Regions from separate parts of the Paenibacillus durus genome, predicted to be linked through region 2. Evidence: riboswitches for the same ligand, from Rfam matches in the RefSeq annotation. Region 2 holds a riboswitch; the other holds the start of a gene.
What was found. A riboswitch is a leader RNA that binds a small molecule or an ion and turns the genes downstream of it on or off. The one in region 2 is predicted to bind glycine.
Positions count from the first base shown of each region.

Region 1 (15,274 bases), 520 kb from region 2:
GCATAACCCTCTCTACCCTATAAAAAATCCCCCTTGATACACCCGGTGAAAAAGAGCGACCGAATGTTCAAGAGGGACTAAGATTGTGTTAATGCCGCACTGCCGCCCGCTTATCCGCAGGAACAGTTTAGTACGGGCTTCCGCGCAGCCTGCGTCTCGTCAAGACGGCTGATTTCGGTAGTATGCGGCGCGTTCAGAACGATTTCCGGCGTCTCCTTAGCTTCCTGTACGATTCGGATCATCGTCTCGATGAAGCCGTCGAGCGTTTCCTTGCTTTCCGTCTCGGTCGGCTCGATCATGATGCACTCCTCGACATTGAGCGGGAAGTAGACGGTCGGCGGATGGTAGCCGAAGTCGAGCAGGCGTTTGGCGACATCGAGCGTGCGGACGCCGTAGGGTTTCAGATTTTTGCCGGACAGGACGAATTCATGCTTGCAGATGCCGGGGTAAGGCACCTCAAAATGCGGCGCGAGGCGGCTCAGCATATAGTTGGCGTTCAGCACGGCGTTCTCCGACACCTCGCGCAGTCCGTCCGGACCGTAGGTGCGGATGTAGGTGTAGGCGCGAACGAGAATGCCGAAGTTGCCGTAGTATGCCTTCACCCGGCCGATCGACTGCGGGCCGCCTTCTTGAAGCGAGTAGCTGCCGTCTTCCGCTTTAGCCACGGTGGGACCGGGCAGGAACGGAGTCAGCTTCGCCTTGACGCCGACCGGACCAGCGCCCGGGCCGCCCCCGCCGTGCGGTGTGCTCATCGTCTTGTGCAGATTAAGATGCACAACGTCGAAGCCCATGTCGCCCGGGCGGGTGATGCCCATGATCGCGTTCGAATTCGCGCCGTCATAGTAGAGCAGGCCGCCCGCTTCATGCACGATCTTGGCGATTTCGACAATCTGCGTCTCGAACAGGCCGAGCGTGCTTGGGTTGGTCAGCATGAGTGCCGCAGTGTCGCTGCCGACCGCATGCTTCAGCGCCTCCAGATCGACCATTCCCTGTTCATTAGAAGGAATGGTCACTGTCGTAAGACCGGCCGCCGAAGCGCTGGCCGGGTTGGTGCCGTGCGAGGAGTCCGGGACGATGACCTTGGTCCGGACCTCTCCGCGGGCTTCATGATACGCGCGGATCATCATCAGTCCGGTCCATTCGCCATGCGCGCCGGCGGCGGGCTGGAGCGATACGGCGTCCATGCCGGTCAGCGCAGCCAGGTCGCTTTGCAGCGTGTGCATCAGCTCCAGTGCGCCCTGGATGCTCTCTTCCGGCTGGTACGGATGGATCTTCGCGAATCCCGGGAAGCGGGCAACATCTTCGTTGATCTTCGGATTATATTTCATCGTGCAGGAGCCAAGCGGATAGAAGCCGTTGTCGACGCCGAAGTTGCGGCGGGACAGAGCGGTGTAGTGGCGGATGACATCCACCTCGGACACTTCCGGAAGCGCAGCCGGCTGCTTACGCAGCAGCTCGGCTGGAATCAGCGCATCCAGACCTTCCTCCGCCGGCACATCGCATTCCGGCAGAGAGTAGGCGGCACGTCCGGGACGGCTTAGTTCAAAGATAAGGCTTTGTTCCGGTTTCATAAACAGCCCTCCAGTACGCTTGCAAATTCGTCGATTTCACTCTTGCTCCGTTTCTCTGTGACGGCAATCAGCATATGGCCGGAAAGCTCCGGGTAATCCTTGCCGAGATCATAGCCGCCGAGGAAGCCTTTCCCGAGCAGCTTGGCGTTTACCGCGCCAGGATCGCTGCCCTCCGGCAGCTTCAGCACGAATTCATTGAAGAACGGGGAGGAGAAGGCGACCTTAGCACCTGGAATAGCCCCGAGCCGGGATGCGGCGTAATGGCTCTTGCGGATGTTCAGTCCGCCGACCTCGCGCATGCCTTCCTTGCCCATGACGGACAGGTAAACCGAAGCGCAGAGCGCGAGCAGCGCCTGGTTGGAGCAGATATTCGACGTCGCCTTCTCGCGGCGGATATGCTGCTCCCGGGCTTGAAGCGTCAGCACGAAGCCCCGCTTGCCGCTGCGGTCGACCGTCTGGCCGACGATGCGGCCGGGAATGCGGCGCATGAGATGCTCCGCGACCGCGAAGTAGCCGCAGGTCGGACCGCCGAGCGAGGCATTGATGCCGAGCGGCTGAGCGTCGCCGACGACAATGTCGGCGCCCAGCTTGCCCGGCGTCTCGAGCACGCCGAGGGCGAGGGGGTTCGCGCTGACGACGAGCAGCGCCTTGGCGTCATGCGTTAGTTTCTCGATGGCGGCCAGGTTCTCGATGCACCCGAAGAAGTTCGGGTACTGCACCAGCACCGCCGCCGTGTCGCCGTCAATCGCCTGCGCCAGCAGCGCAAGATCGGTGACACCGTCCGTGCTGCCGACCTCGGCGATTTCAAGGCCGAGTCCGGCTGCGGACGTCTTCAGCACCTGCCGCGCTTCGGGATGGACCGCGCTGCTGACGACGATCTTCTTGCGCTTCGCGGCGCCCGAGGCCAGCACCGCCGCCTCGGCCAAAGCCGTTGCGCCGTCATACATGCTGGCGTTGGCGACCTTCATGCCGGTCAGCTCGCAGATGTACGACTGGAATTCGAAGATCGCCTGCAGCTCGCCCTGGCTGATCTCCGGCTGGTAAGGCGTGTAAGCCGTATAAAATTCCGAACGGGAAATGACATGGTTGATGACGACGGGGACATGGTGATCGTAGAGACCCGCGCCCAGAAAGCTGATGTGGCTGTCGAAGTCGGCGTTTTTGTCCGCCAGACGCTTCATATGCCGCAGCAGGGCGTATTCGTCCAGAGCTTCGGACATGGGCAGCCGGCCCTTGTAGCGCACGGCTTCGGGAATATCGGCGAACAGTTCCTCCACGGACTGAATCCCGATTTCCGCCAGCATTTCGCTGCGGTCCTGCTCGGTCATCGGCAGATAACGATGCTTCATTTACGGATTCACTCCTTGGCTCATTAATTATGAAGCTGATTAATTATAAAGCTGATTAATTATAAAGCTGATTAAATAAATAGGTTATGTCCTGCACATGCAGGTTCTTAACGGCTTTTTTTGTAGAAAGGAGCTTTCACGACGGCGGCTTTAAGCCGCTTGCCGCGAATTTCAACTTCCAGTTCTGTTCCGATCTCGCCGTACCGGGCATCCACCAGGGCAAGCCCGAGGTTCCGCTTCAGCGTCGGCGACTGCGTGCCGGTCGTAATCTCACCGATCCGCTGTCCTCCTGCATAGACGGGATAATGCGAACGCGGAATGCCCCGGTCGATCATTTCGATTCCGACCAATCGGCGGGGAATACCCTGCTCCTTCTGAGCCTTGAGCGCATCGCGGCCGATAAAATCTCCCTTATCCAGCTTCACGAAGAAGCCGATTCCGGCTTCCAGCGGCGAGATATCCTTCGACAGCTCCTGGCCGTACAGCGGCAGCTTCGCTTCGAAGCGAAGCGTGTCCCGCGCGCCGAGACCCGCTGGCGTCAGCCCGTGGGCGCTGCCCGATTCGAGCAGCCCGTTCCACAGCTTCGCCGCAGCTTCTACAGGAGCATACAGCTCGAAGCCGTCTTCGCCGGTATAGCCTGTGCGGGACAACAGCACTTCCACGCCGCATACTACCGCCTGTTCCACGAAATGGAACGGCTTCAGACCGGCCAGCGGCACATCGGTGACTTCGCTCACGATTGCTTCCGCATGCGGCCCCTGAACCGCCAGCAGCAGCGTTTCTTCCGACTGGTCCGTAAGCTTTACGCCGCTCTCCGGCAGATGGTCCTGAAGCCACTGGAAATCCTTGCCGATGTTGGAGGCATTGACGACCAGCATGTAGCGCCCTTCGCCCAGACGGTATACGAGCAGGTCGTCAACCGTACCGCCGTCCGGATAGCAGAGCAGCGAATACTGCGCCTGGCCGTCCGCGAGCTTGCTGACATCATTAGTCGTCATATGCTGCAGATACGCCTCGGCGGCGCTGCCCGTCACCATAAATTCGCCCATATGCGAGACATCGAATAGTCCAGCCCGGCTGCGCACCGCTTCATGCTCCTTCTGGATGCCGGTGAACTGGACTGGCAGCTCCCAACCGCCGAAATCAATGCTTCTGGACTCCGGATATGCGGAGTAGAAAGCGAAAAAAGGCGTTCTTTTCAAAGCATCCATATTGTCACTCCCCGTGTTTTTAATATCTAAGACTTTTTATGCTGCGCGCGTATCGTTTGGTCTTAGATTTCTACGAGAAACGGACTTTGTCCTTAAAGGACGGCGTGAGCCGTTTCTTCTTGTCCTACAAAGTGAAGCTTGCCCCTATAGACATCTTCCGAAACCTTACAGGGGGACGTCGGCCTCTCTATTTTTGCAAGCGCAAAAAGGGACAGGCGAAAGACGCATTTGCGCAACCTATGCGCGTCATCGTCCTTCGCTCTGTCCCTTGTACCTGAAAGTTACCCTGCCCCGGGCTGTGAAGTCCGGTATGTCAGCATGAGCCGCTGCTTGCCGTATGGCTTGGCGTCCTATGCCGAATGCAGGTTTCCCCGTTGGTGACCGTATGCTTATGAAGCTCCGGTGCTCTCCAGAGATGCGTCCGGCAGAGGTCCTTTTGCCTGAGAGATTCACCTTGGGTTAAGGCTTACTCCTTCGGCGCCGTCCTTGCAGGACAGTCTCTCCCTGTGCCATCATTCGCAGTTGTATGTGATTATTCTCACTCCATTAATACTGGAATCCCACCCCGATGTCAACACAATTTGATTAAAACCGGACGAAATTTATTTTCTTGTCACATATATTGACACCCGATAAGGGCATAACTTAGTCTATAACTAATTTATGACTCCCAATGACGAAAAGAGGCGGCTAACGAAAATGAGTGAAGTGCTAGACAATCTCCGGTACAGCGAAGAGCATGAATGGGCGCAGCAAGGAGAAGGAAAAATCGTGCGTGTCGGCATTACCGACCATGCTCAGCATCTGCTTGGCGACATCGTATTCGTGGAGTTTCCTGAAATCGGAACGAATATCACCGCCGGGGACAGCGTCGGCAGCATTGAATCGGTCAAGACCGTATCCGAATTATATTCTCCGGTATCGGGAACGGTGACGCGGGTCAACGAAGCGCTGGAAGACAGCCCCGAGCTGTTGAACTCTCAGCCGTACGGCGGTGGCTGGATTTACGAGGTGGAAGTCGAGGGGGACTACGCTTCGGCTACTTCCGGACTGCTGGACTCGGCGGCTTATCGTGAGTTGGTCGGCGAGTAATCACAAGCCGTAACATCGGATTGTTGGGCATGGGTATCCTGCCTAAAGCGCTCTTTTATTCGGCATTCTTGGCGGTTGCTTGGAGATCTCATACGCGCAGATAGCAGCGAACCGGGATTGGCAGGCCCCAGACGGCGGATTTATCCTCCGGCTGGGACCTGCTTTTTTGCGGTTATTCGGGTCGGCATGAAATGCAAAATTCAATGCAAGCCGCTATGCGATTTTTTGCAAAATGCTTGAGTTTTTAAAAGGGCTACGGAACCTTTCCAAATCCCCGCAGGCCTCTAGAGCTGGAAGTCATGCTTCAAGCCTTGCAGGAAATTCCTGAGGGCGGGGTGCTAGCGTGTGGGGAATCCGGCGATTCCCTTGTAGATTGAAGGTGCGATATGCCAGAAGACGGATAACAGATACAAGCTGACACCTGCAAAAATAATCCCCAGTCCTAGAAGCCTTCCTATTTTCCAGCCCGTTCGAGCGGGAGGGGAGAGAACGAACAGGTAGACCGCTGCGGAGTAAAAAGGGAACAGCGCTGCGGCCGTCATGGCAGTGCTCATCTCAAAAGTGATCTGGGCGGCGGAGATTGGAATCATGGCGTCCGGATAGCTGACCGGATCGGCGAAGTACAGCACACCGAGAAGCGGCAGCCAGGCAGCCAGCACATGAACCGGGAAAGCCGGGATTTTATTCGAACTGTTCAGCGCGCGCAGCATCCACCAATAGCCACACCAGACAAGGGCGTACAAGGCGCCAAAGGCTAGAAAATAGCTCCTTATCATCGTCAGTCTCCAGCCTGCGGGTGTGCCGGAAGGGATATCCCAGAACAGGTGGGGAGAGAACAATAACGTAAAGCCTCCGAAAATCGTGAGAAACATTAAGAAAAAGACTTGAAAAACCAGGCTAATGAGCGGCATCCCAATCCCATTCCACACCGTCAGCCATTTTTTTGGATCACGTAAAGCGCGGACAAGAGAAGCCATGCTGCAATCATCTCCTTTGCTTACTCTTTTCCACGTTATGATATATTTCCCTTCTGCTGTATCCCGATAATATGATGAAATTTGATGATGAAATTTGGCTTCGCTTTAAAATCAGTGCTTTGCGATGTGACTCAGCAGCAGATGACGGTATATAAGAATGCCTTTCGGCCAGCTGAGGATGCCTTTTCAGTAGCTCAACAAGCGGGACAGCTGTTTACTCCCGAGGCATTATCCCATCAGCAGCGGCAGGCAGCGGCAGGCAGCGGAGAAGCGGAGAAGCGGAGAATACCTGCATTGGTACATCTTTTTTCCGCACAACTCCCCTCCTAACTCATTTCCTACGAATCTGCAGGTATTTCTCAACCCTTCTTCTTATTCCGGCGTTCAAGACTCAAATAGATGCACATTTGCAACCTTTTCGTCTTCCCGGGCGAAATTCATCAAGAAAACCTGCAGATTTTCAGGAAAACCTCCTGTTCCGCCTGAACAATGACACGTTGTCCCATCTTCTTCTTTCCGGACGAGACTCACCAATAGAACCTGCAGATTTACAGGAAAAAACCTCCTGTTCCGCCTGAATAATCGGACTCGGTGTCCCATCCTATGCGCAGCAATGAACGCATGAGCGAACAGCCGCGCCCGCATGGAATCTGACCCCTACCCGCTACGCATCTCGGAAGGGCCAGTGTTTTGAAACCCCAGCTGTCCTGCTGCTGCGACCGATATCCTTTTTCACGCCCGGAAGAATTTCGACAAGCTCCGATTTGGTGCCGAGCCCAAAATTTCGATCGGTTTACACCTGAATTCCCGGTCGTGAACTTCTAGTTTATTTCATTAATGCATGGGCCAGCCATGTTCTCCCATACGGAGATCGCCATTAAGCAGTTCGTGATGGGATGATAGTCGGTTTTCGGCGGCGGGCTCTTGATATTGCTGTATTTCCGGTTGTACACATCCAGAAGCTGGTACCATCCCCCGTAGTGATGATCTACAAAATAAGTCCAGCAGTAAGCGAACATATCCATGTAAAATTTCCGGTATTCCGTCCGGCCCGTACAGGCGGCCAGCAAGGCGGAAGCGCCGAGCGACTCTGCCATCACCCAGTATGATTTATCCCCGTCGATAATTCGTCCGTCCACAGGAGACATTGCGAAGAAAATACCCCCATGCCGCCGGTCCAGTCCTGTGTGCAGCGCCTCCCGAAACAAGCGCTCCGCCAGCTGTAGAAGACATTCCTGGGGAAAGTGCCGGTTCAGCAGCAGGAGCAGCTTGGACCACTCGATAGAGTGACCGAAAATATACCCGTAAGGCCGGTATTCACTCTTGGTGTAGTCCTTATTGTAATTCCAATCGATCATCCAATCGGAATTGTAGTGCTCCCAGATCAGTCCGTCCGATTGCGGAAGCATTTTGAACATAACGGAGTGAGCCAGAGTGTTCGCACGGTCAAGATAGCGTCTGTCGCCGGTAGCCTCGTAAGCCGACATCATCGCTTCGCATAAATGCATATTGGCGTTCTGTCCGCGATAGGGAGACAATTCCATCCGGTCGGCGGCGAGTTCATCGGCGTACAGGCTGTCTTTTTCACTCCAAAAATGTTTCTCCAGCACCTCGCACACTTCGCCGATCATCGGCCCGGCAGAGGAGATTCCCGCTTTGAATGCGGTGGAGACCGCCAGCAAGACAAAAGCGTGCCCGTAGGCGAACTTTCTTTTATCGGTTGGAGTCCGCCCTTTTAGCGTCCAATGATAGCCCCCATGTTCATGATCCCAATGATATTCCCGCAGAAAACGCAGCCCGTGCTCCACAGCTTCGCGGTACACCTCGGGTCCGCCAACCTGTAAAGCCGCGCTGAAAATATATATGAACCGCGTCATTCCAACCAATTGTTTCGTCTCGTAATCGCACACGGTTCCATCGTCCAGGAAGGAGTTGATATAACCGCCGTTCTGAAGGTCGATACACCGGGGGGCACAGAAACGCACCGTGTCCAGAATATGCTGCCTCAAAAAGGAAGGATCTGCAAAATCCGGATAGACGGATCGGGTATCGTTCATGGATATATCCCTCTTTCTTTTATTCAGTCGATAATGATCATCTATGCGGTTGAGCTTGGTCTTTATGTTATCTGGGGTATTACATTCCGGTCATCAAGCCCGGGAGGCGACTGAGGCTCTGTACGTCAATGTGAAAAAGCGGATTTTCGGAAGACAAGGCCGTGCTGTCCGAAAATCCGCCGTATGCGGCGCATGATTGCGTATATGAATTTCGAGAGGCCGCTCTCACTCCTCCTGCAGCTGCCGCAGCACGATAATCTCGACCCGGCGGTTCTTCTGCCGTCCGCTCTCTGTGGCATTGTCCGAGGCGGGGCGGGTATCGGCGTAACCGGCATATTGAAACTGGCTAGGTTTTAACCCCTCTTTTTCCAGGAAAAAACGCAGGACGGATAACGCTCGGGCTCCCGAAAGCTCCCAGTTGTCGGCATACCGGGACGAGGAGAGCACCGGCTGGTTGTCCGTATGGCCCTCGATGCTAACCATCGCCCCGATGCCGCGGAACAGGCCGGACAGCTGGTGCAGCGCGGGAGACGCTGCGGGCTTGAGATCCGCCTTGCCGACATCGAACAGGAAGCGGTCGCTGAGGGTGATGGCGATACCCTGAGGCTTGTCCGCGACAAAAATCTGGCCGCCGAGATCATTGGCCTGCACGTACTCCGTTATTACGTTCATCAGCTCTGCCAGCTTCGCTTCCTGCTGGCGAAAGGCAAGCTCCCGGGGTGAGGGAGAGGCGGCAGTCTGTCCGCCATCCGGCGTGGCTGACGGTATAACGGCAGAATGGCCGTCTGCATCGCTCAGGCCGTCTCCGTTCCCTGTACTGCCTGCATTGTTCGAGCCATTACTGCCGTCCAGTATCCCGTTCCCGCCAATAAGCACGCCGTTTCCGGTCTGGAGCGAGCGCTGCAGCGAAGAGATTACGCCGCTATACTTCTCCTGATCAAGACTGCTCATGGCATACAGAATGACAAAAAAGATAAGCAGCAGCGTAATCAGATCGGCATAGGTAATCATCCAGCGGTTGCTGCTGTCGCGTCCGTCAGGGCGGCGAACCCGGCGTCCCCGCTGCCTCATGTCCGGACCCCGGCTGAGGCGATCCCTTCCGCTTCGCTTTGAAGGAATGAGGACAGCTTCTTGCGCACCATTTGGGGATGATCGCCATTCTGTACAGCCAGTATGCCTACAAGCAGCATTTCCATGCCGTGCAGCCGGAGCTGGCTGCGTGACTTGATCTTGGAGGCAATGGGCAAGAAGAGCAGATTGGCGCTGGCGACCCCGTACAGCGTCGCTGTGAAAGCGACGGCGATTGAAGGCCCGAGATGGGAAGGATCGGTTAGGTGGCCGAGCACGCGGATGAGACCGAGGACGGTTCCGATAATTCCCATGGTGGGCGCGTAGCCGCCGGCGGCCTCGAACACTTTGGCATAGCCTTCAGCTTTTAGCTCCGCCGCGTCCATCTCCAGCTCCAGAATTTGACGCACCTGCTCAGGGTCCGTGCCGTCGACAATAAGCTGCAGGCCCTCGCGGGTAAAGGGATCGGGATGCGTCTCCACCCGGGGTTCCAAGGCCAGAACGCCGTTTCGGCGGGAGAAGGCCGCCATCTCCACGAATTCTTCCACCTGATCTTCCAAGTGAGCGTGGCTCCTTTCAAAGGCTATCCTAAGCCCTTTCCCGGCGGACCGCAGCGTGCGGGCCGGAAAGCTTATCAGAATAGCGGCAGCCGTGCCTCCGAATACAATGAGAGCGGCATTCCACTGCAGAAGACCGGATACGCCGCCGCCTTCCCAGAAGAATCCGCCGATCAAGGCGGCTGCTCCGGCAAGGATGCCGATTATTGAGGTGATGTCCATTGGTTGTACTCCTTAATTTATATATATTAGGTTTGCATGAACGGCGCGGGCCATGTATAATGGATGGGAACAAGTATTCCTATATTCCATTTTTTCACTCTAGTATGAAGATCGGCATTTAAGCCAACAATTTTGATAATATATTAATATATTTTAGATGATTAAGGGGGAGGCGGGCAAATGAATGATATTATCGTCAGTACGAAGACCTTCGAGCTGGAGTCCGAGTACTCACCCCAGGGCGATCAGCCCCGCGCCATCGGAGAATTGGTAGAAGGTTTGCGGCAGAGCAAGAAGCATCAGACGCTGCTGGGAGCGACGGGCACGGGCAAGACGTTTACCATAGCGCAGATGATCGCCAAGGTGAACCGGCCGACGCTGGTGATCGCGCACAATAAGACGCTGGCTGCTCAACTGGCGAGCGAATTTAAGGATTTTTTTCCGCATAACTCGGTCGATTATTTCGTGAGTTATTACGACTATTACCAGCCGGAGGCTTACATCCCTTCTTCGGATACTTATATTGAGAAGGATTCCAGCATCAACGAGGAAATTGATAAGCTCCGCCACTCGGCGACGAGCTCGCTGTTCGAACGCAGGGATGTCATTATCGTTGCGAGCGTATCCTGCATTTATGGTCTCGGTTCGCCGCAGGAATACGGCAGCCTCCTGCTATCGCTGCGAGTAGGAATGGAGAAGCCCCGGAACCAAATTTTAAGCCGGCTGGTAGATATCCAGTATCAGCGCAACGACATCAATTTCGTGCGGGGAACGTTCCGCGTGCGCGGCGATGTGATCGAGATCTTCCCCGCTTCGCAAGCCGAGCATGCCATTCGCGTCGAACTGTTCGGCGACGAAATCGAGCGGATTACCGAGATCGATGTGCTGACCGGGGAACTGATCGGGGAGCGGGAGCATGTCGCCATCTTTCCGGCTTCCCACTTTGTTACGCAGGAAGAGACGATGCGCGTTGCTCTGGTCAACATCGAGCGGGAACTGGAAGAACGTCTGGCCGTCCTGCGTGACGCCGGCAAGCTGCTGGAAGCCCAGCGGCTGGAGCAGCGGACGCGGTACGACATTGAGATGATGAAGGAGGTTGGCTTCTGCTCCGGCATCGAGAACTACTCCGGTCCTCTTACCTTCCGCGAGCGCGGTGCCACTCCCTACACGCTGCTGGATTATTTTCCGGACGACATGCTGATTGTTATTGATGAGTCTCATGTGACACTTCCCCAAATCCGGGCGATGTACAACGGCGACCAGGCGCGTAAGACCGTGCTTGTAGAGCACGGATTCCGTCTTCCTTCTGCTCTAGACAACCGGCCGCTAAGGTTCGAGGAGTTCGAGGATAAGGTGAAGCAGATCGTTTATGTCTCCGCAACACCCGGTCCCTATGAGCTGGAGCACTGCGATGAGATGGTGGAACAGATTATCCGGCCGACCGGCCTGCTGGACCCCATCATCGAGGTGCGTCCGACAGAAGGGCAGATCGACGATTTGATCGGCGAAATCCGCGAGCGGATCGAACGCGACGAGCGTGTGTTGGTTACGACGCTGACGAAGAAGATGGCGGAGGATCTTACCGATTATCTCAAGGAAATCGGCATTAAGGTTCGTTACCTGCATTCGGACATCAAGACGCTGGAACGGATAGCGATCCTGCGCGATCTGCGGCTCGGTACGTTTCACGTACTCGTGGGTATTAACTTGTTAAGAGAAGGGCTTGATCTGCCGGAAGTATCGCTTGTCTCAATACTCGATGCCGATAAGGAAGGCTTCCTCCGTTCCGAGCGTTCGCTGATCCAGACGATCGGCCGCGCCGCGCGCAACTCGGAGGGCAAGGTAATTATGTACGGAGACAACATTACCGATTCCATGGACAAGGCGATTACCGAGACCCAGCGGCGCCGGTCCATCCAGATCGCCTACAACGAGCAGCACGGCATTACACCGCAGACGATCCGCAAGAAAGTCCGAGACGTCATAGAGGCGACGAAGGTAGCCGAATCGAAAGCCGATTACTTAACCGGTGCTGCCGGCAAGATGAGCAAGAAAGAACGTCAGAGCCTGATGCAGCGGCTTGAGGCCGAAATGAAGGAAGCCGCGAAGAATCTCCAGTTCGAACGCGCCGCCGAGCTGCGCGACGCCTTGCTGGAGCTGCGGGCAGAGTAACCGAGCCTTACGCGAAAGCATCACGATAGAAATGAACGAGTGTGAACGGCGCTGTCCTTAGGCCGTTCTTCGTGCTTTTTGCCGCAGCCTTGAAGCGAATCCCGTCAGGGAGAGCGCTCCAAGCAGGCAGTCGCAGTGAGTGCACCGCGCAACCGTAAAGCGAATCCCGTAAGGGAGAGCGCTCCTAGTAGGCAGTTGCAGTGAGAGCACCGCGCTAACGTAAAGCGAATCCCGTCAGGGAGAGCGCTCCAAGCAGGTAGTCGCAGTGAGCGCTCCCGCGCAAACATAAAGCGAATCCCGCAAGGGAGAGCGCTCCTAGCAGGCAGTCGCAGTGAATGCACCGCGCTAACATAAAGCGAATCCCGTCAGGGAGAGCGCTCCAAGCAGGTAGTCGCAGTGAGCGCTCCCGCGCAAACGTAAAGCGAATCCCGTCAGGGAGAGCGCTCCAAGCAGGCAGCCGCAGTGAATGCACCACGCTAACATAAAGCGAATCCCGCAAGGGAGAGCGCTCCTAGCAGGCAGTCGCACTCAAGCGCCCACCCTCGCGAGCGCCAAACGTTCGAGCGGTCCCGCAGGGATAAGCGGCTCACCGCACGCAGGCACTAAACACGGCCCCCCGCCCTCCCTCCGCCAAAAATTTGCGGGTGTCCAGAGGGCGCAGCCCTTGGGGCCCTCCCACTGGGAGGGTTTGGGAGGGTGAACCGATAAACTTTGGAGGAGATGTACCGTTGGCGAACGAAAACATAGTAATCAAAGGCGCAAGGGCGCATAATCTCAAAAATATCGACGTGACGATACCGCGCGACCGGTTCGTTGTCCTGACGGGGCTGAGCGGCTCCGGCAAGTCGTCGCTGGCTTTCGATACCATTTATGCCGAAGGACAGCGGCGCTATGTGGAGTCGCTGTCAGCTTATGCGCGGCAGTTCCTCGGCCAAATGGAGAAGCCGGATGTCGATTCCATCGACGGTTTGTCCCCGGCCATTTCCATCGACCAGAAGACGACAAGCCGCAACCCGCGTTCCACCGTAGGAACGGTGACGGAGATTTACGACTATCTGCGCCTGCTGTTCGCGCGGGTCGGACATCCCCACTGCCCGGACCACGGCATTGAGATTACCTCGCAGACAGTCGAGCAGATGGTCGACCGGATTATGCAGTACCCGGAGAAGACGAGACTACAGATTCTCGCACCGGTCATAACAGGCCGCAAAGGCGAGCATAAGAGCCTGTTTGCGGAAATTTCGAAGCAGGGCTTCGTCCGTGTTCGAGTCGACGGTGAGCTGCGCGATTTATCCGAGGACATTGAGCTCGAGAAGAACAAGAAGCACACGATTGAAGTCGTGGTCGACCGGATCGTCATCAAGGAAGATGTGGAGTCCCGTCTGACGGATTCCATCGAGACGGCTTTAAAGCTGTCAGGCGGCAAAATTCTCGTCGACATCATCGGCCAGGAGGAACTGCTGTTCAGCTCCAGCTTCGCCTGTCCCGTATGCGGCTTCAGCATGGAAGAGCTGGCGCCGCGCATGTTCTCCTTTAACAGCCCGTTCGGGGCTTGCCCGGAATGCGACGGTCTTGGGGCTCAGATGGTGGTCGATCCCGATCTGCTCATCCCGGATGCCGGGAAGTCCATCGAAGACGGAGCTTTTTTAGCGTGGACGGGCAGCACATCCAACTATTACCCGCAGTTTCTGAAGTCGGTATGCCAGCACTTTCATATTCCCGAGAATGTGCCGGTAAGCGAACTGACGCCGGAGCATATGAACAAGCTGCTCCACGGTACGGGAAGCGAGAAAATCCATTTCCGCTATGAGAATGATTTTGGGCAGCGGAAGGAAGCGATGGTCCCTTTCGAAGGCATTATTCCGAACCTTGAGCGCCGTTACCGTGAGACGGCGTCTGATGGCATACGCGAATTCATCGAAGGCTTCATGAGCGCCAAGCCATGCCCCGTATGCAAAGGCAAACGGCTGAAGCGTGAAATCCTCGCTGTGACGGTAGGCGAAAAGAACATAGCCGAAGTAACCGATCTGTCGATCGGGGACAGCCAACGTTTTTTCAGCGACCTTACCTTAAGCGAGAAAGAAACGGCTATTGCCAAACTGATTCTAAAGGAGATTAGCAGTCGTCTCGGTTTTCTCGTCAATGTCGGTCTCGATTATTTGACGCTCAGCCGTTCGGCAGGCACGCTGTCCGGCGGGGAGGCCCAGCGCATCCGGCTGGCGACACAGATCGGTTCCAGCTTAATGGGCGTGCTGTACATTCTGGACGAGCCCAGCATCGGCCTGCACCAGCGGGACAATGACCGGCTTATTTCGACGCTTGCGCATATGCGCGATCTCGGCAACACCCTGATCGTTGTCGAGCATGACGAAGATACGATGCTGGCGTCGGACTATATTATCGACATCGGTCCCGGAGCGGGTATTCATGGCGGGAAAGTGATGGCCCAGGGAACGCCGCAGGAAATCATGAACGATCCCAACTCTCTGACCGGCGAATACCTCAGCGGACGCAAATTCATCCCGGTCACCTCCGACCGGCGCGAGAGCGACGGTCGCTGGCTGGAAATCCGGGGGGCCAAGGAAAATAACCTCAAGAACGTGAACGTCAAAATTCCGCTCGGCGTCTTTACGGCGGTAACCGGCGTATCGGGGTCAGGCAAGTCATCGCTTGTCAACGAAATTCTCTACAAGAGTCTGGCCAAAGAACTGAACAAAGCGGTTAAGGTTCGCCCGGGCCAACATAAAGAAATACGCGGCCTTGCGCATTTGGACAAAGTTATTGATATCGACCAGTCGCCGATCGGGCGTACGCCGCGGTCCAATCCGGCAACCTATACGGGAGTGTTCGACGACATCCGCGACCTGTTCTCCAAGACGAATGAAGCGAAGGTAAGAGGCTATCAAAAAGGGCGTTTCAGCTTCAACGTCAAGGGTGGACGCTGCGAAGCGTGCCGGGGCGACGGCATTATCAAGATTGAAATGCACTTTCTGCCGGA
Region 1 is NZ_CP009288.1:5,429,792-5,445,065, reverse strand. Features, by position in the region: gene gcvPB (aminomethyl-transferring glycine dehydrogenase subunit GcvPB) at 111-1,571, opposite strand; gene gcvPA (aminomethyl-transferring glycine dehydrogenase subunit GcvPA) at 1,568-2,920, opposite strand; gene gcvT (glycine cleavage system aminomethyltransferase GcvT) at 3,028-4,131, opposite strand; glycine riboswitch at 4,550-4,647, opposite strand; gene gcvH (glycine cleavage system protein GcvH) at 4,831-5,223, shown strand; gene PDUR_RS24010 (hypothetical protein) at 5,562-6,200, opposite strand; gene PDUR_RS24005 (hypothetical protein) at 6,285-6,530, shown strand; gene PDUR_RS23995 (AGE family epimerase/isomerase) at 7,022-8,257, opposite strand; gene PDUR_RS23990 (flagellar motor protein MotB) at 8,483-9,328, opposite strand; gene PDUR_RS23985 (flagellar motor protein) at 9,325-10,104, opposite strand; gene uvrB (excinuclease ABC subunit UvrB) at 10,285-12,276, shown strand; gene uvrA (excinuclease ABC subunit UvrA) at 13,005-15,274, shown strand, end outside.
Region 1: linked by a shared signal. The riboswitch ahead of gcvT (glycine cleavage system aminomethyltransferase GcvT) and the one ahead of PDUR_RS26455 (amino acid permease) in region 2 are both predicted to bind glycine.

Region 2 (15,274 bases):
AATCCCGTCTTTGACTCCTTCGATATAGATCGACTGCTTGTGCTGGCTTTGCTGATATCCCATCACTTCTTCCCATTCGGATAACAAATGCTGAATTTCATCACTTTGGCGACTTTTGAATTGATTCATTTGCGTGAATAGATTCTTGTCCTCTGTTGAATATGAGGCTTGTTGCTCACTGGCAAGTTCTAATTGATAAAATCGCTGGCGTAATGCTTCGAGAAACCAATCTGGCCAATTTGTCATAGCACATTTCCCTCCCGTGGTTTGAGTGTGTGTATGTTAACTCTGATGGGGAGGGATGACAAGTTATTGTTTTGTGTAGTGAGCTGTTAAATTATCTTTAAAATATATTATTATTCATTAAGAAAATTTATGTTTATATGTAAATATAAACATAAAAAATATCCTATTTAAGTTATAAGGATAACAAAAAACAGGTCAATCATGGTATCTGACCATAATCAACCTGTTCAGCGTAATGAAGTAACATTATTTAGTTATAAAATTCAAGCATTAATGTGCGTATAAACAAAATGGAGAAATCTTTATACGTGTATTACATGCGTTACAAGTGTTATTGGTTGAATGATGGGTTCATTCGGCACTGGGTGGACGTTTTGAATAGACTATCTTTCCTCTCGGCACAAATGAAGATATTGACCGAAGTCAGGGAAAACATCCCAATTTTTCTCAAGGGTATCTTTAGCCTCACGTTCCTCGACTGAACCGGTTTTAAAATCTCTCTTTTCCATTGCTATATAGCCATCTTCTCGGAAGCCTATAATCAAACTGTTTAATTCGTTGTCGGTTTCATCATCATATTCCCAATACATGGCTGTTCTTAAAAAAAGTTTACCACCACTCATAATTTCAAAATCATAATTCAGATACTTACGAGTCAGTTCATCATAAAAACCCACCGAAACCCATTCTTTTGTCACATTTACAATATACTTAGGGTTTTCATCCTCGATTAATACTGCCGTATATTGTTGTTTTTTTTGATGATGTAGGGATGCAGTAGGTTCATCGAAAATATTCCATGGCTTCTTTTTGATGTCTGACCATTCGTCACAATAATATATTTGCATAATCAATTATACACCTTCCCGTTAATATCCCTAATAGTAATTTTGTTTTTCGTTGCTTCATCAAGAACCGACTGCGGAATTGGTTTGTTTTGAACTGGTATTTCCAGTATCAATTCACCTTTAAGTCGTCCACCTTTCAGAGCATTCGGATTAAAAGGACCATTTGATACTTTAGAACCCGATGAATATTTTTGAGTAAGTTCTCTCAAATAGCCTATAGCCGTACTTTCTTTCACTTCACTTAGTTGTGTAAACTTTCTCGATACTATTTCCTTGTTGGGAACATACGAGTCAACTACGAACTTTTTGCCTCCCACTTCTTTTGCTTCCAACTCAACTTCATTATAAGGGTAACGAGGACGATTTTCCTTATTAAAATTGTTTCCGGCTTCCCACCGATCTTTAAGCCAATCCGGCAGGGAGTTCTTTTTAGGTGGAGCATCACCCGCACCCTCAGAACTTCTACCCGTATACTCCCCTGATTCTAACGCATTTTTTTGCCTTTGTCTTTCTGGCGAGAGATTTCCACCTGAACCGTTGGAGGTCGAGTGAAGGTCAGGACCCTGACCGTGGAAATCCCAATGTCCACCCGCAGTTGCAGGAGTAAGGGAGCCAAACTTCAGGTTCATCTTTTGGGCTATGCTTTGTAGAAAGCTTTCCAGGGATGCGGGACTATTCGGGATGCTGATGGCATGGGTTTTTAATTTTCCATCCCCGGCCTTGGCTAGAGCGGAGTCTGCTTTCGCTGTGTCCCCGAGTAATGCAGCGGGGCCGCTTTTCCCGCCGTTTTGTTCCTTCACATCCTTGTGTCCTTTAGACAGAGAGGCTTCTTCTTTGCCCAGCTTTCCTAGATTCCTAGCGAGTTTAGCTCCTCCCTTAACAACCGTAAATATATCTACTGCACGTTCCACTGCTTTTATACTGTCATATCCCGCATCGTAACTTTCCTGTTTGGTATCGGTCAACGGGTTGGGGATGAAATTATCCCATTTTTTTACGAAAGGTTCTGTCACGCTATCCCATACATAATTAGCGTCATTTTTAGCTTCATTTCCAACGTTGATAAATCCTTGTTTTACGTCAGGTGCGTTCTTAATGATTTCGACATACCGAGCACCTTTCTCAACGCCTTTTTCAATACCCAGCTTAATCCCTTCTACTGTCTCGTTGCGTTCCAGAAACCCTTTGCCTGTGACGTTACCAGGCATGACCAAAGGAGTCATGACCATGACCCCGATGTCTGCTACATCGACAGCCGAGTTCCAGACTCCTTTCATAAAATCGACAGATGCATCCCATTCTCCCTTCAGCGTTTGACCTACATTACCAAGAACAATACTTCCCATAACCGCTTGGATTCCCTTTTCAGCCACCTGCTTCTCAAAATCAGATAAGAGCGGCTCCGGATAGTATTGATGAAGCGAAGCTTGAAGCAAAATTTCAGAGCTAAGGTTGTTCACGCCTTCTTCAAGGTCCAGTGTGTCAGTCATCGTATGGAGGTGCAGACCATCGGTCCCCTTGAGCAGGATACTTCCGGCCGAGAGACTAAGGCTTCCTGTCGCTTGAATCAACATATTCTGTGTGCTCTGAAGACTCACGCCGTGACCGGTATTCATGGATATGTACAGCGAACCTTCCTGAGCGCTTATGTTCAGCGCTGAGTTCCCTAAGGACACTTCTTTTCCTTGCGGATTCGCGAAGGATTTGACCCCGGGATCAGCCATTTTACGATGGTGCCGTTCAGTAGGCGTTTCCGTCGCTGCTCCCTGGATCGTGGGAGAGCAGCATGTGACGAGGCTGTACGCACCGATGAATAACCATGGCATCGTCTTCGTCCGCGGTGGGAAAATACAGCTTCACCTGCGCGCCTTTTTCCGGCATAAGATACCACACCTGATTGCCTTCAGCGGAGTAGGGGAACCACTGGGCATCTGTGGGGTCCTGCTGGTCGTCCATATCCAAATGCAGCCGAACCTGGTTGCGGCTCACTTCCAGTATTTTGCCTTCAATCGCCGCTCCAATGAGGGTCTGATTATAGGTTTTGGCAACGGTCACGCCTTGAGGCAAGGCGCATTCATACGACCAGGTCATGACGCCGCTTGTCATCGTGCCGGTCCGTTTAGTAATGACGTAGGTGAGGTTAGAGCGCTTGATTTCATCGCCCGGCTGCAAGATTTCAGGCCATTCGAAGGTATACCCTGTATAGTCGCTGGCCGAGGTAGGGGTCCTTCCGTTAGCCGCATGGTTGAAATAGGATGAAATTCGCCGCCACATCCGAAACGGCGCATCCTCTAAAGCGATCTGGCGTCTTGCTTCCGGAATCCCGATCCAGATTTGAATCCGGTGAGCCGTGATATTCGGCAGAAGCATAGCTCCGGCATGGGAAGCCAGACGTTTTAAAAAGCCCCAGTCTGTTTCTTGATACTGCATGATAAATTGGTTCGTCGGTCGACTCCCGAACGCTTCATCCAATTTATCCGAGCCGGAATAATCGGAGAATACCTCTTGCATGATACTTGTCTGCTTGGTCTCTTAACTCACATACTTACTGATAAAATGTCCTGATTTACTCTCTAATCGCTTCATACTCTGTTGTTCCTAATAGTCAAGCCTTTTTTTCTGCTGCCTGTACCTGTTTTGTCAATGTCTATCTTCCTCCTATAATTTTATACATGAAAAAAGCTTATTCCTACTCATGATTCAAGTTGGAATAAGCTTTTGAAAGTTCATCAAGTGTTTTGCCAAATTATTTGTGTTTGGTTTGTTGGTTGTTGTACGATTCTGCTTTTAAGATGTAAACCCGATAATATACAGAATACCTTTAAGGAATTAGATGTTTTTATCAATCATTGATTGTTGGTATTACTGATTGTTATATTTTACACTTCCAATGTACTTAAACGAATAGTTATTATTACTTATCTCGTTGGTGTTTATGGAATTATATTCAAAATTATATAAAAGAATTGCACAATTGGTTCCCTTGTTAAGTCCGTTTCCAAACGTTGTTATATAATTTGGAATAACTATGTCTTCGTAAGAACAACCAGCTATTAGTTCATCAAGATGAAGAAGTTCTTTTTCGTGGAAAACGCGTTCTATAAAATATTCATCAAATTCATCCATATCTATGTTAAAATCCTTAATAAATTGAGAAGGTAGGCATTCTCCTTCTTGATCATAGATAAGAGTAACATATTTCATTAATTCATTATCACTTTTTATCGAACCAACCCATAAAGAAACAATCCCCTCTTTTTCCAATTCAATCCCTCCAATTTATCAATCTTTCATCAATCCAACCTAAGACCTTGCGGTAAAGAATTTATGCCACCTTTGAGCCTATAGTTTGCCCAGTTATTCAATCTTCGTATGAATGTTTCATAGTCTGTTGAAGAATCTATTATTGCTAATAATTCATTATGTGCTGCAGTGGAACCTAACCCACCGTGTTTCCCGGGAGGATTCACAAACTCAACTTCACTGATTACAGTTCTCAAGTCTCTAATTTGTTCAGAACTAATACCCCACCTTTTAAATACAGGGGCACGTGAAACCAAGTGCCATTCATGCATTCCACCTGGTGCTCTAAGTTGTCTCTCGATTTTCTTCCTAATTGATTTATTTTGCCAAAGTTCATCAAGTTGATCTGCTGTCAATCCGTTGAACCAGTCATTAAATTTACCGCTTGCAACTGTAGGAACTGAATTATCGAGTCGTTTACCATCACCCGGCCCCTCAGCACTTCTACCCGTATACTCCCCTGATTCTAGCGCATTTTTTTGCTTTTGTCTTTCCGGAGAGAGATTTCCACCCGAACCTTTGGATGGGTTATGAAGGTCAAAATCCAGATCATGGAAATCCCAATGTCCACCGGCTGTTGCAGGAGTATGGGAGCCAAACCCCAGGTTCATCTTTTGGGCTATGCTTTGCAGGAAATCTTCCAGGGAAGCGGGACTGTTCGGGATGCGGATGGCATGGGTTTTTAATTTTCCATCTCCGGCTGCGAGATCGGGAAGCCCTTCCTTTTTTTCCAGCTGTCCAAGCATTGCGGATATTCCTGATTTTTCGGCGCGTTCACCGACTTGTTTACCGACTCGTTCACCGAACTTCCCTGGTTTCAACTTACGGAAAAATTTCATCGGTGCTGTAAACGCTTGTTCTCCGGGAATGAGCGTGGCGGCGAGATCCAACTCGGCAAAGGCAGCTTGTACTGCTGTCTGTCCCGCCCGGTAATTTTCTTCCGGTGTGCTGGTTAACGGATTTAACCATTTGTTCCGCTCTCTTTCCATAAGAAGCTCCATGGTGTCCTTGACATGATCTAAAGCATCGTTCTTCATTTCCCTTATGGATGTATTTCTAACGTAGCTGACGGTGTCTAACATCCCTTTAAAGGTAGCATTTCGTTCTTCAAGAGGGGCGACTTCTTTTCCATGATTCAGGATGGAGTAAGTTCTTCGCATGTCCTCATCGTTTTGTCCCGTTAAGACTATATCGCCTATATCGACGACAAAGTTCCATAGTCCCTTCGCATAACCAAGTAAGTCATGCTTCGCTCCGTGTGCATAGTTATCCACATTCGTCAGCTTGCGTTGATCTAAGACTACGTCGATTCCGAGTTTCGCGACTTGCTGCTCAAAGCTCGAAAGGAGCGGCTCCGGATAGGACTGATGCATTGAGGCCTTAAGCAAAATTTCCGAGCTAAGGTTGTTCACGCCTTCTTCAAGGTCCAGCGCATCGGTTGTTGTATTCAGGTGCAGACCATCGGTCCCCTTGAGCAAGATGCTTCCGGCGGAGAGACTAAGGCTGCCTGTCGCTTGAATCTGCATATTCTGAGTGCTCTGAAGACTCACGCCGTGACCGGTATTCATGGATATGTACAGCGAGCCTTCCTGAGCGCTTATGTTCAGCTCGGAGTTCCCTAAGGACACTTCTTTTCCCTGCGGATTCGCGAAGGATTTGACCCCGGGATCGGCCATTTTACGATGGTGCCGTTCGGCAGGCGTTTCCGCTGCTGCTCCCTGGGTCGTATGGGAAGGAGGGAGAGGGAGAGCAGCATGTGACGAGGCTGTACGCACCGATGAATAACCATGGCATCGTCTTCGTCCGCGGTGGGAAAATACAGCTTCACCTGCGCGCCTTTTTCCGGCATAAGATACCACACCTGATTGCCTTCAGCGGAGTAGGGGAACCACTGGGCATCTGTGGGGTCCTGCTGGTCGTCCATATCCAAATGCAGCCGAACCTGGTTGCGGCTCACTTCCAGTATTTTGCCTTCAATCGCCGCTCCAATGATGGTCTGATTATAGGTTTTGGCAATGGTCACGCCTTGAGCCAAGGCGCATTCATACGACCAGGTCATGACGCCGCTTGTCATCGTGCCGGTCCGTTTGGTAATGACGTAGGTGAGGCCAGACCGCTTGACTTCATCTCCCGGCTGCAAGATTTCCTGCATTTCGAAGGTGTACCCTGTATAGTCACTGGCCGAGGTATTCGTCCTCCCGTTAGCCGCATGGTTTAAATAGGGTGCAATCCGCCGCCGCATCCGAAACGGCACATCCTCTAAAGCGATCTGGCGCCTTGCTTCTGGAATTCCGATCCAGATTTGAATCTGGTGAGCGGTGATATTGGGCAGAAGCATAGCTCCGGCATGGGAAGTCAGGCGTTTTAAAAAGCTCCAGTCCGTTTCCTGATACTGCATGATGAATTGGTTCGTCGGTCGATTCCCAAACGCTTCATCCAACTTATCGGAGCCGGAATAATCGGACAGCACCGCGTCAATGATATCAACATATTGTTGGTTCACTTGCTGAAAGGAACGGTTTTTGAGTTCGGTATCCAGCTTGAAGCTATGGGAAATGACCTGGATCGTGACCTGTACTTCCTGATGAAGATGCACGATATCTACACTGTACAACTGCCCCATGAATAAGGGATGCTGACCGCCTGTGTCTGTATACCAGAGTTCGATTTCATCTATACTGCTCGCCCTGGCTGCAATCGCCTCTTCCTGATCGGACTGAATACGGCCTGTAATCCACAATCTGGCGTGTTCTCCAAGCTCGTGGGTCATTTCAATCTGATTTAAGCGCACGTCGCCGTAGGGCCAGATGAAGTTCAGATGTTGATAGGTTAAGAGAGCTGTTGGTGATACGTTCATACCTTGGACTCCTCGCTTCGTAAACTAACTATTTTGTCCGTCATCCAGAATCGAGATGATGCCGCCGCCTCCTGGACAAGAACATATTAAAGTTGACTTGCTGAGTAAGGCGTGTTCCCCCTCGATCAGCACATTTTCTTTGCCGTGAGTCCATTTGGCCCCAAATGCAATTTCGGGTTTACAGGGAAGACCATACTTCCGCTCACATAAGCCAAAGGCGTATTCCTTACTGATATGCGCTCCGGGTATGGCATCGGCAACGTTTAGAACCGGTTTATCCTTGATGTAAATTCCATGGCTGTACATGGCATTCAGCACCCCTGGGTATGTACCTTGACTGCATTGTAAAGTGGCTCCTCTCACCACATAGGAATATTCTTCGCCAAGTACACCAAGTACCAATGCGCGCAGCAGTATGGGCAGCAGCATGTAATTTCCTCCTTGATATGAGTGTGTAAATTAGGGAGACTCCAGCCATCTTGACGTATGAAGCATGGCATAGGTCAGTGGATACCATAAGGGGGCATCCTCCAACTTAAATTGACAACTCCCGATCAAAGCCTTGCCACGCCAGGAACGCACAAAGGCAATCTGGTAATAGGGTGAGGGTGAGGGTGAGACTAGAAAAATAGATTCATAACAGCCGATTATAGCGCCCTGAATGGGAAGGGCTTTTTCATCCACCAGCTTCATACTCGGTTGTGTACGGCTCATTTGCTCTATCATCTGTTGTTGATAGATCTCCACCTGCGCAGGGTCCAGTTCTTGCTCGCTTTGGTGAAGACCAAACAGGATTCCGTTAGGCTTGTCCTGAACGACGTAGCTTCCCCGTTGATCTTTCGTCTGCTTAGCCCGAGCCTCTGGAATCCAAGAACTCGGCAGGGATATCGTGAGTTGATTATCGTAGAGATGAAGGGTTTGGAATTGTATTTCCTTTCCATCTGGCAGTGTCAAACAGCCTTTGGAAATTTTCTCTATCGCTTCTTCAATGGATATCGTCATCCAGTCTTCATCGTTCTCACTCACATCCAACTGAGCTTTCAAGACTTGTTGATTATGCAGCTTCAAAAAAAATTCATCCCAATACTCCGTCAAGCTCAAGCCTCCTCGTAAGAAAGTTCTACCTTTTGCAGCCGGAAACCGCTCAACCCTCGGCGAAGCAAGCTTTCGGCAGCATCCAGGCTAACGATGAAATAAGGTTCCCTTACGTTGGATAGCCGAAAAAAATGGTGTCCCCTGACCTTTTGGCTATCCAGCACAAGGTGTTTTAGGGTTTGGTTGTGCGGATAAAACTCGGTATGCTCCGAAATCACGTCTAGATCAGGGACATGCGGAATCCAATATAACTCCTGACGCTTGTATTCTCTGTCAACGATATACATCTGTTTAAAACGCGCTTGCGTATTATATAGTTCTAAAATCCGTTTCATGGGATCGGAAAGCAGTGGTTGTGATGCTGAAAAAGGCAGCCAATCCGTATACTCTGCCTCTGCCTTCGTATGAACATCTAAAACCTGAGCCGGGATCATGCGAACAAATGGTGTTTTTAAAAGGCCGATATTCACAGGTTCAATGTTACGGGAAATACGACTGTCATCGAGCAGCACATAATAATGGCGCATGCACATTCCTCCTTACTCCATCCACACGATGGACTTACGCTGTTCATCACTGAGCTTCCATAGCTGTTGGTATTTTCGCGGGACTCTGGTTCCGTACATCGAGGCTCCCTCAAAGGAGACGTACTCAAAACCATGCACATCCGTGAAATCCGCCTCGTCCAGATTGGCAAAGTCAAAGCGTATACCACACAGGCCCGGTACACGGTGACCTTGTTCCCGATAAGCTTGTCCGCTGGCACCTCTAAAATCGGCTCCCTGCAAATGACTGTACCTAAAATCGGCATCGCTGAGCAGGGAGCCGCGAAAGCTGCCCCCTTCGATATGAGCTTCTTGCCACTGGCTTCCCATCAATACACAGGAAAGAAACTGGCTTCCCCGCAAATCACTTTGGCAGAAATCGTTATATCTCAGGTCTTTTTCAACGACTTGCAAATGAGGAAGAGAAAGATTTCTTAAATTTTCATAGATATATGGCTCCTCATTGGTCTGCATCAGTCGTTCTCTGACTTCATCCGGATTGGGGATTTCTTGATCCTCGACATACATATTTTCGCTGATATCCTTATATTCGCCAGTACGAATGAACAAACGTTTCGCCTTATGAATGGCCTTGTACTCTGGGAGCTGCACTGCTTCTGTAATCGCCAAGCGAATGATGGAACTCACAAATTGATGGAAAAAGGGTGTGGCTTTCAGCATCAGTCGTTCGATATCGGCCGCATGGAGTACACCCATGTATTTCTTCCGATCTTGTTCAAGTGCTTCCAGCATGGTCGTAAAATGGGTATAAACCCAGGAGGCATCATAGGATAACCGACAGTCGGCTTGATCTTCATACCATTTGCCAGAATAAGCCTCAACCATGTACAAGTAGGATTGTTCCAGGATCTGAGTTCGCAAAAAAGAATAGTGTATATAGGCAATGGGTTCTTTTTCCCCTTGCTGCTGCATCCTCAGAATATGAGAGCATAGCTTTTGAAAGGATGCCGTGAAATTCGAAATGAATTGAGCCTTGCCATGGTGAAACTCCGCCTCCAATGTCTCCATCTGTATTTCCAGCAAGGGCATGTAATGATGCTCGTAAAAATGTTGAAGCGCTTGTTGTTTATCCATTTCGCTGATTCCCTCCTCCAATTAGTTCATTTTGATTTCAGTCCCGGAGAAGGTTGTCGTTTTATCCAGCGTAATGCTGTTGCCATTGCCGGAAAGCTCGATTTTCCCGGCAGATAGCTGAAGGATGCCTGATGACATCGAGAGCTGGGAGGTGGCGCTGATATTGATATTTTTCCCGCTAATAATATCAATTCCACTTTGGTCGCTGATCGTAATGGACATATCACTAGCGGAAATCACGATTTTATCCGGGGCCAGCATAATTTCCTTGCCATATTTGGTCCGCAGCGTCTTAATGGCGGGATCAGCCATACGATCTCGATCTGGCGCAGGAGCTGCTGCCGGCAGAGACGAAGAAGAGTTTGATCCGTCAGACGAAGCAGATGCAATCGAATGCGTTGAGGTTGCTGCTCCATGTCCAGAAGTCGCGGACGATTTTCCTGACGAATGTTGCGGTTCCCTTTTGACCGAGCTGATGGCGTAGCCTTCTTCCTCCTTATAGCTGGGGAAATAGATGCGGATGCTGTCGTTTTCCTCCGGCATGCAGTACCAGCCCGTGTTATCTGCAGACGCATAGATGGTAGAGTAGGGGAACCAGTAGTCGGTGTTCGGGTCCTGCTGGTCGTCCATGTCGAGCTTGGCGCGGATTTTGTCCCGGTGAACGCTGAGGACCTTGCCCTGAATGGAAGCTCCGATGATTGAACGGTTATATTCTTTAATGGGACGCAGTCCGCTTCGCGGGGATAGCTTGCACGTATGTGTCAATACACTGTCCTTCATTTCCGTTAACACTTCGGCGACCAGCAAGCTATGCCCCTTAAAAGTGACTTCATAGCCCGGCTCCAGCAAGGTTTCCGTCTTCACCTCATACTGGATAAAATCCTCATCCCGCACGCCGGGAATATGATTATCCGAGGCGGTTTGGAAATCCGCGATCCGTTTGGACACCTTATATTGGGCCGCTGTGATTTCTCCCTTGCTCAGACCCATTGGCAGGCCAACATATAATTTGGGCACGCCATAACCTACCGCAGGAATGAGCGGAGAATAGAAGTGGGAAGCCATCCGTTTTAGAAATTGCCAGTCGGTTTCATCATATTGCATAATGAACGTGCCTATGGGTGTATTGTGGGTCACGACATCCAGCGCTTCCGCTTTGGGGTAGGCGGACAAAATGCTCTCAATAAGGCCGTTATAGGTGAGCTTGGGATTTTGAAAAGATCGTTTATGCCGCTTGATGTCGAGTTCGTATGTATGGGATATCGCTTCAAAGGTCAGGTAATGGACGCCGTGAACCACGTTCTCCTCCACATCCAAGACAATGCCCCGAAAGAGGGGATGGCGGTTGCCGGAGTTGTCCATGACAAAGGCTTTGACCTGAGTCTCTTCATCTGAAGCACGAATGTAGCTCTCGCGTCTTTCATCGGAAATAATTCCGGTACAGATCATGCGGGCGTGGTCGTTTACGGTTTTCATAATTTTAAGCTCGTGAAGATGAGTAAATTCATAGGGCATGATTTCGATATGACCGTAAGTTATGGTATCTTTCATGGGGATCTGTCTCCTTTTGGAATGGTTTGTATCTGTTCTGACAATTTGGAAAAATCAAGTATATGCATATATCGGTTAAAAAAGAGCTTCAGTTTACAAAAAGGCCCACTAATTGAGGGACTTTCAATGTGTATTTTTGGAAGGTGGGTATAATTTACGAATCGATAAGGGTGGGGGACAAGGAGACTTCCCTAATATGAGGCTGTTGAGAAGGAAAAGTGTTCCTTGGTGATGGAGTTTTCTATAGGAGGACCATAAATCCTTTTCACCGTCTCGACACAACGCGTCTTCTACGGTCATCCCGTCGATTCCCGGCGCTCCATGGTTGCGTTTGGCCTGTTTGTAGGCTCTGTTCAGGTTGTCCCTGTCCAGGATTCTCTCCATATAGAAAAAGAAACTCGCCACAGTGTTGGCGAGTTCTTTTTTTAGTTAATGAAAAGTCAATGCGTTCCTAACAGCAAATCTATTTGATGTTCGTCGCTATACTGCTGCTTTTTTCCCTTTTGCTTCTATTGGGGTACAGCATAAATAACAGAATAAACCACAGAGGGGTGAACAATAAAGCCGGGCGTGTTTCGCTAGCAAACAGCATAATGATGAGAATCCCGGCAAACAACGCTAAGACCACATAGTTAATGAAAGGCGTAAAGGGTGCCTTGAATTTGGATTGAGCCTGTAATTCCGGCCGGGTCTTCTTATATCTGATATGGCAGACGAGAACGACGCCCCACACCCAAATAAAACAAATGGCACTTATGGTTGTCACGATTCCAAACGCCTGCTCCGGAATGAGTTTGCTGAGTAGAGCGCCCACCGATATGACAAGCGTGGAGATGAATAACGAATTCCCGGGCACATGATTTTTATTCAGTTTGGCAAAATGAGAGGACGCCTGCTGTTTCTTGCTTAAATTATAGAGAATCCGGCTTGTAGAGAACATCCCGCTGTTGCATGCGGAAGCGGCCGAAGTTAATACGACGAAATTGATAATCCCTGCGGCAATCGGAATCCCTACTAAAGTAAAGGTTTTAACAAAAGGACTTTCGGCCGGACTGAGCTCAGTCCACGGGTTAATGCACAGCAGGACGAACAGCGCGCCAACGTAGAAAAATAAAATCCGTAAAGGAATTTTATTAATAGCCGATGGAATATTTTTTTCCGGATTCGCTGTTTCCGCTGCCGATACACCCACCAATTCCACACCGACATAGGCAAATACCACCATTTGAAAGGAAAATAAGAAACCTGAAATGCCGTTCGGAAAAACGCCCCCGTGTTCCCAAAGGTTTCGTACCGTCACCGATCCTGCATCCGTCTTAAATCCCATGATCAGCAAAATAACCCCAATGCCAATCAATGCAAGAATCGTGATCACTTTGATTAAAGCAAACCAAAATTCCAGTTCTCCGAAATTTTTGACCGTTAACAGGTTGAGCCCTAATAAAATGATTAAGCAGACAATGGCCGGTACCCATTGCGGGATATCAAACCAATATTGTACATATACGCCAACCGCAATCACATCAGCCATAGCCGTCATGATCCAGCAAAACCAATAGGTCCAACCGGTTATGAACGCGGCCCGAGATCCAAGATAGTCTTCCGCAATATCCGTAAACGATTGATAACCCGCTTTAGACAACAGGAGTTCTCCCAGCGCTCTCATCACGAAAAACACGGCGATCCCCACGATGAAATACGTAAACATGATGGATGGGCCTGCCTGTTGAATCGCTTTTCCCGATCCCAAAAACAATCCCGTACCAATGGTGCCGCCGATCGCGATGAGTTGAACATGCCGATTTGCTAGCTCTCTCTTTAATTCTGGTTGTGCCATACCTAGTTCCCCCTTATGAATGCAATACCTTGGTGCCATAAGAAAAGAGATTGGATGTCCTCCAATCTCCCGGTTCATAAGAATATCGAATAATACATATTCAGTACTCTTCTGTCCTTTTGCCTGAGATTGTGAACCCTTCGGCGCAGCGGAATTTCCGCAGTCTCTCCAGAAGCTGCTCCTGCCATAGTGACCCCATAGCAATCATAGCTTGCTAACTATTAAGTTATTGAGGCAATAATGCCGTTCTTGCACCTTAACATATTACATACTATGTAAGTGTTTGATCTGTGATAAAAGTCATAATAGCTTTCCTAACCCTCATGATTCAAGGCTAATGTCCTGTAAGTTAGGATTTCCCAAATTGCCGTTACTAAAGCTTTGTACAAGACAGCGTGTATCTAGGGTGAGAAGCTACCAGCACGTTTAGCAAGGTACATGTTTTGGTCAGCTCTTTTGATCAAATCAGTCACGTTAAGGGCATGATCGGGAAAAACTGCTATGCCTACGCTCAGCGAAGTGTTGATGACATTTCCCTCTAGCTCGAAACGTTGGGGGATACTCTGTATAATAATGCCAGTAATTTCATCCAATCGGCCGATCCATTCACTTGGAGTGGCGATACTTATCGCGAATTCATCACCGCCGAATCGCGCGCAGCGCATACCCTCATGCTGTAGCAGAGTCATATGTTCCGCGACGGCCTGCAGCAGCAGATCTCCCGTATGGTGACCATACAGGTCATTAACGATTTTGAACTTGTCCAAATCGAAGAATAGGACGGCCACCTGCTCCTGCCTCACCGCGGCAGATGAAAGCATGATAGTGAGCTTTTGTTCGAACGTCCTGCGGTTGAGCAGTCCCGTTAGGCTATCGTGGCTGGCCAGGTATTCCGACCGTTCGAGCGCATGCTTCAACTGCTCAAGCAGCTTCTCACGATCTAGCAGAAACATCACCTGCCTGACCAAGGTCAGCACAACAATACTCGTAAGGCCTGCAAGAAAGATACTGTTCAAAGGCTGCCCAGCACTGAAGAGCCCGACGAACAGGAGAAGGCTGATGTAAGGAACGGAAAAATGGAGAATCCGGACGCTGCGCGTGTCACCAGTCAGTATCGGTCGCGAAGCCGGATTCAGCGAATACAAGCCAGCCAAGGCCAAACTGAAGGAGGCAGATGCCCAGAATGGATCGATCCATGTCTCTAGAGAATCCATATGATGTACGTCGATGAGAAACACATATAGCAAATCTCCAAAAACGTAACATACGAATCCGACCATTAGAAACAATAGCACCTTGCTGTTAAACCTCCGCTCACCGTTGAGCAGCCAAACGACCAATATAAAAAACCTTAGAACTGAGGTCACAGGATAGAACAAATCTACCCAAAGTGTAAAAAAATCCAGGTCATTGTTTCCGTAGTAAGCCGGTTTCACCAGGTACTCCCAGCTAATGACTGATATACTGATGAGCAGAATGGCGGAATCGAATAGATGCCGGGTCCTTTCGCCGGAGCTCTTCAGCCGGACATAAAGCGCGATCAGGTATAGAAAAGAGCTCGAATACCAAAATAGATCGGCGATGCCGATTTCGGGAGCTTCCATCGACCATACCCATTCGTAGGACCCCCAAATCGTCTGAGCAATCAATTCACAAGCGACCCCGATTGTGATGATAACCCAAAATCGCTTTGAAGTCCCCGTTTGCTTACGGATGACAAAAACCAAAACGATAAATGATATTGCAGGTGCCAGCATGTTCATGCTATAAAGCCCAAAGGTGTAGTGGCTTTTCCAAACAGATATAAAAGTCTCTACAGAAACGAAAAGAATGGAGAATATAAGTAGGTAGAAAGTGAAACGGTGCAAAATTGGTATCTCCCTCCTTCTCATGCGTG
Region 2 is NZ_CP009288.1:5,954,276-5,969,549, forward strand. Features, by position in the region: gene PDUR_RS26400 (hypothetical protein) at 1-246, opposite strand, end outside; gene PDUR_RS26405 (hypothetical protein) at 630-1,094, opposite strand; gene PDUR_RS30000 (hypothetical protein) at 1,097-2,668, opposite strand; gene PDUR_RS30005 (hypothetical protein) at 2,835-3,605, opposite strand; gene PDUR_RS26420 (immunity 22 family protein) at 3,957-4,358, opposite strand; gene PDUR_RS30010 (hypothetical protein) at 4,388-5,923, opposite strand; gene PDUR_RS30015 (contractile injection system protein, VgrG/Pvc8 family) at 6,016-7,254, opposite strand; gene PDUR_RS26430 (DUF4280 domain-containing protein) at 7,279-7,683, opposite strand; gene PDUR_RS26435 (hypothetical protein) at 7,714-8,349, opposite strand; gene PDUR_RS26440 (imm11 family protein) at 8,352-8,876, opposite strand; gene PDUR_RS26445 (pentapeptide repeat-containing protein) at 8,889-9,989, opposite strand; gene PDUR_RS26450 (contractile injection system protein, VgrG/Pvc8 family) at 10,011-11,540, opposite strand; gene PDUR_RS26455 (amino acid permease) at 12,004-13,377, opposite strand; glycine riboswitch at 13,479-13,559, opposite strand; gene PDUR_RS26460 (GGDEF domain-containing protein) at 13,779-15,140, opposite strand; gene PDUR_RS29030 (hypothetical protein) at 15,232-15,274, shown strand, end outside.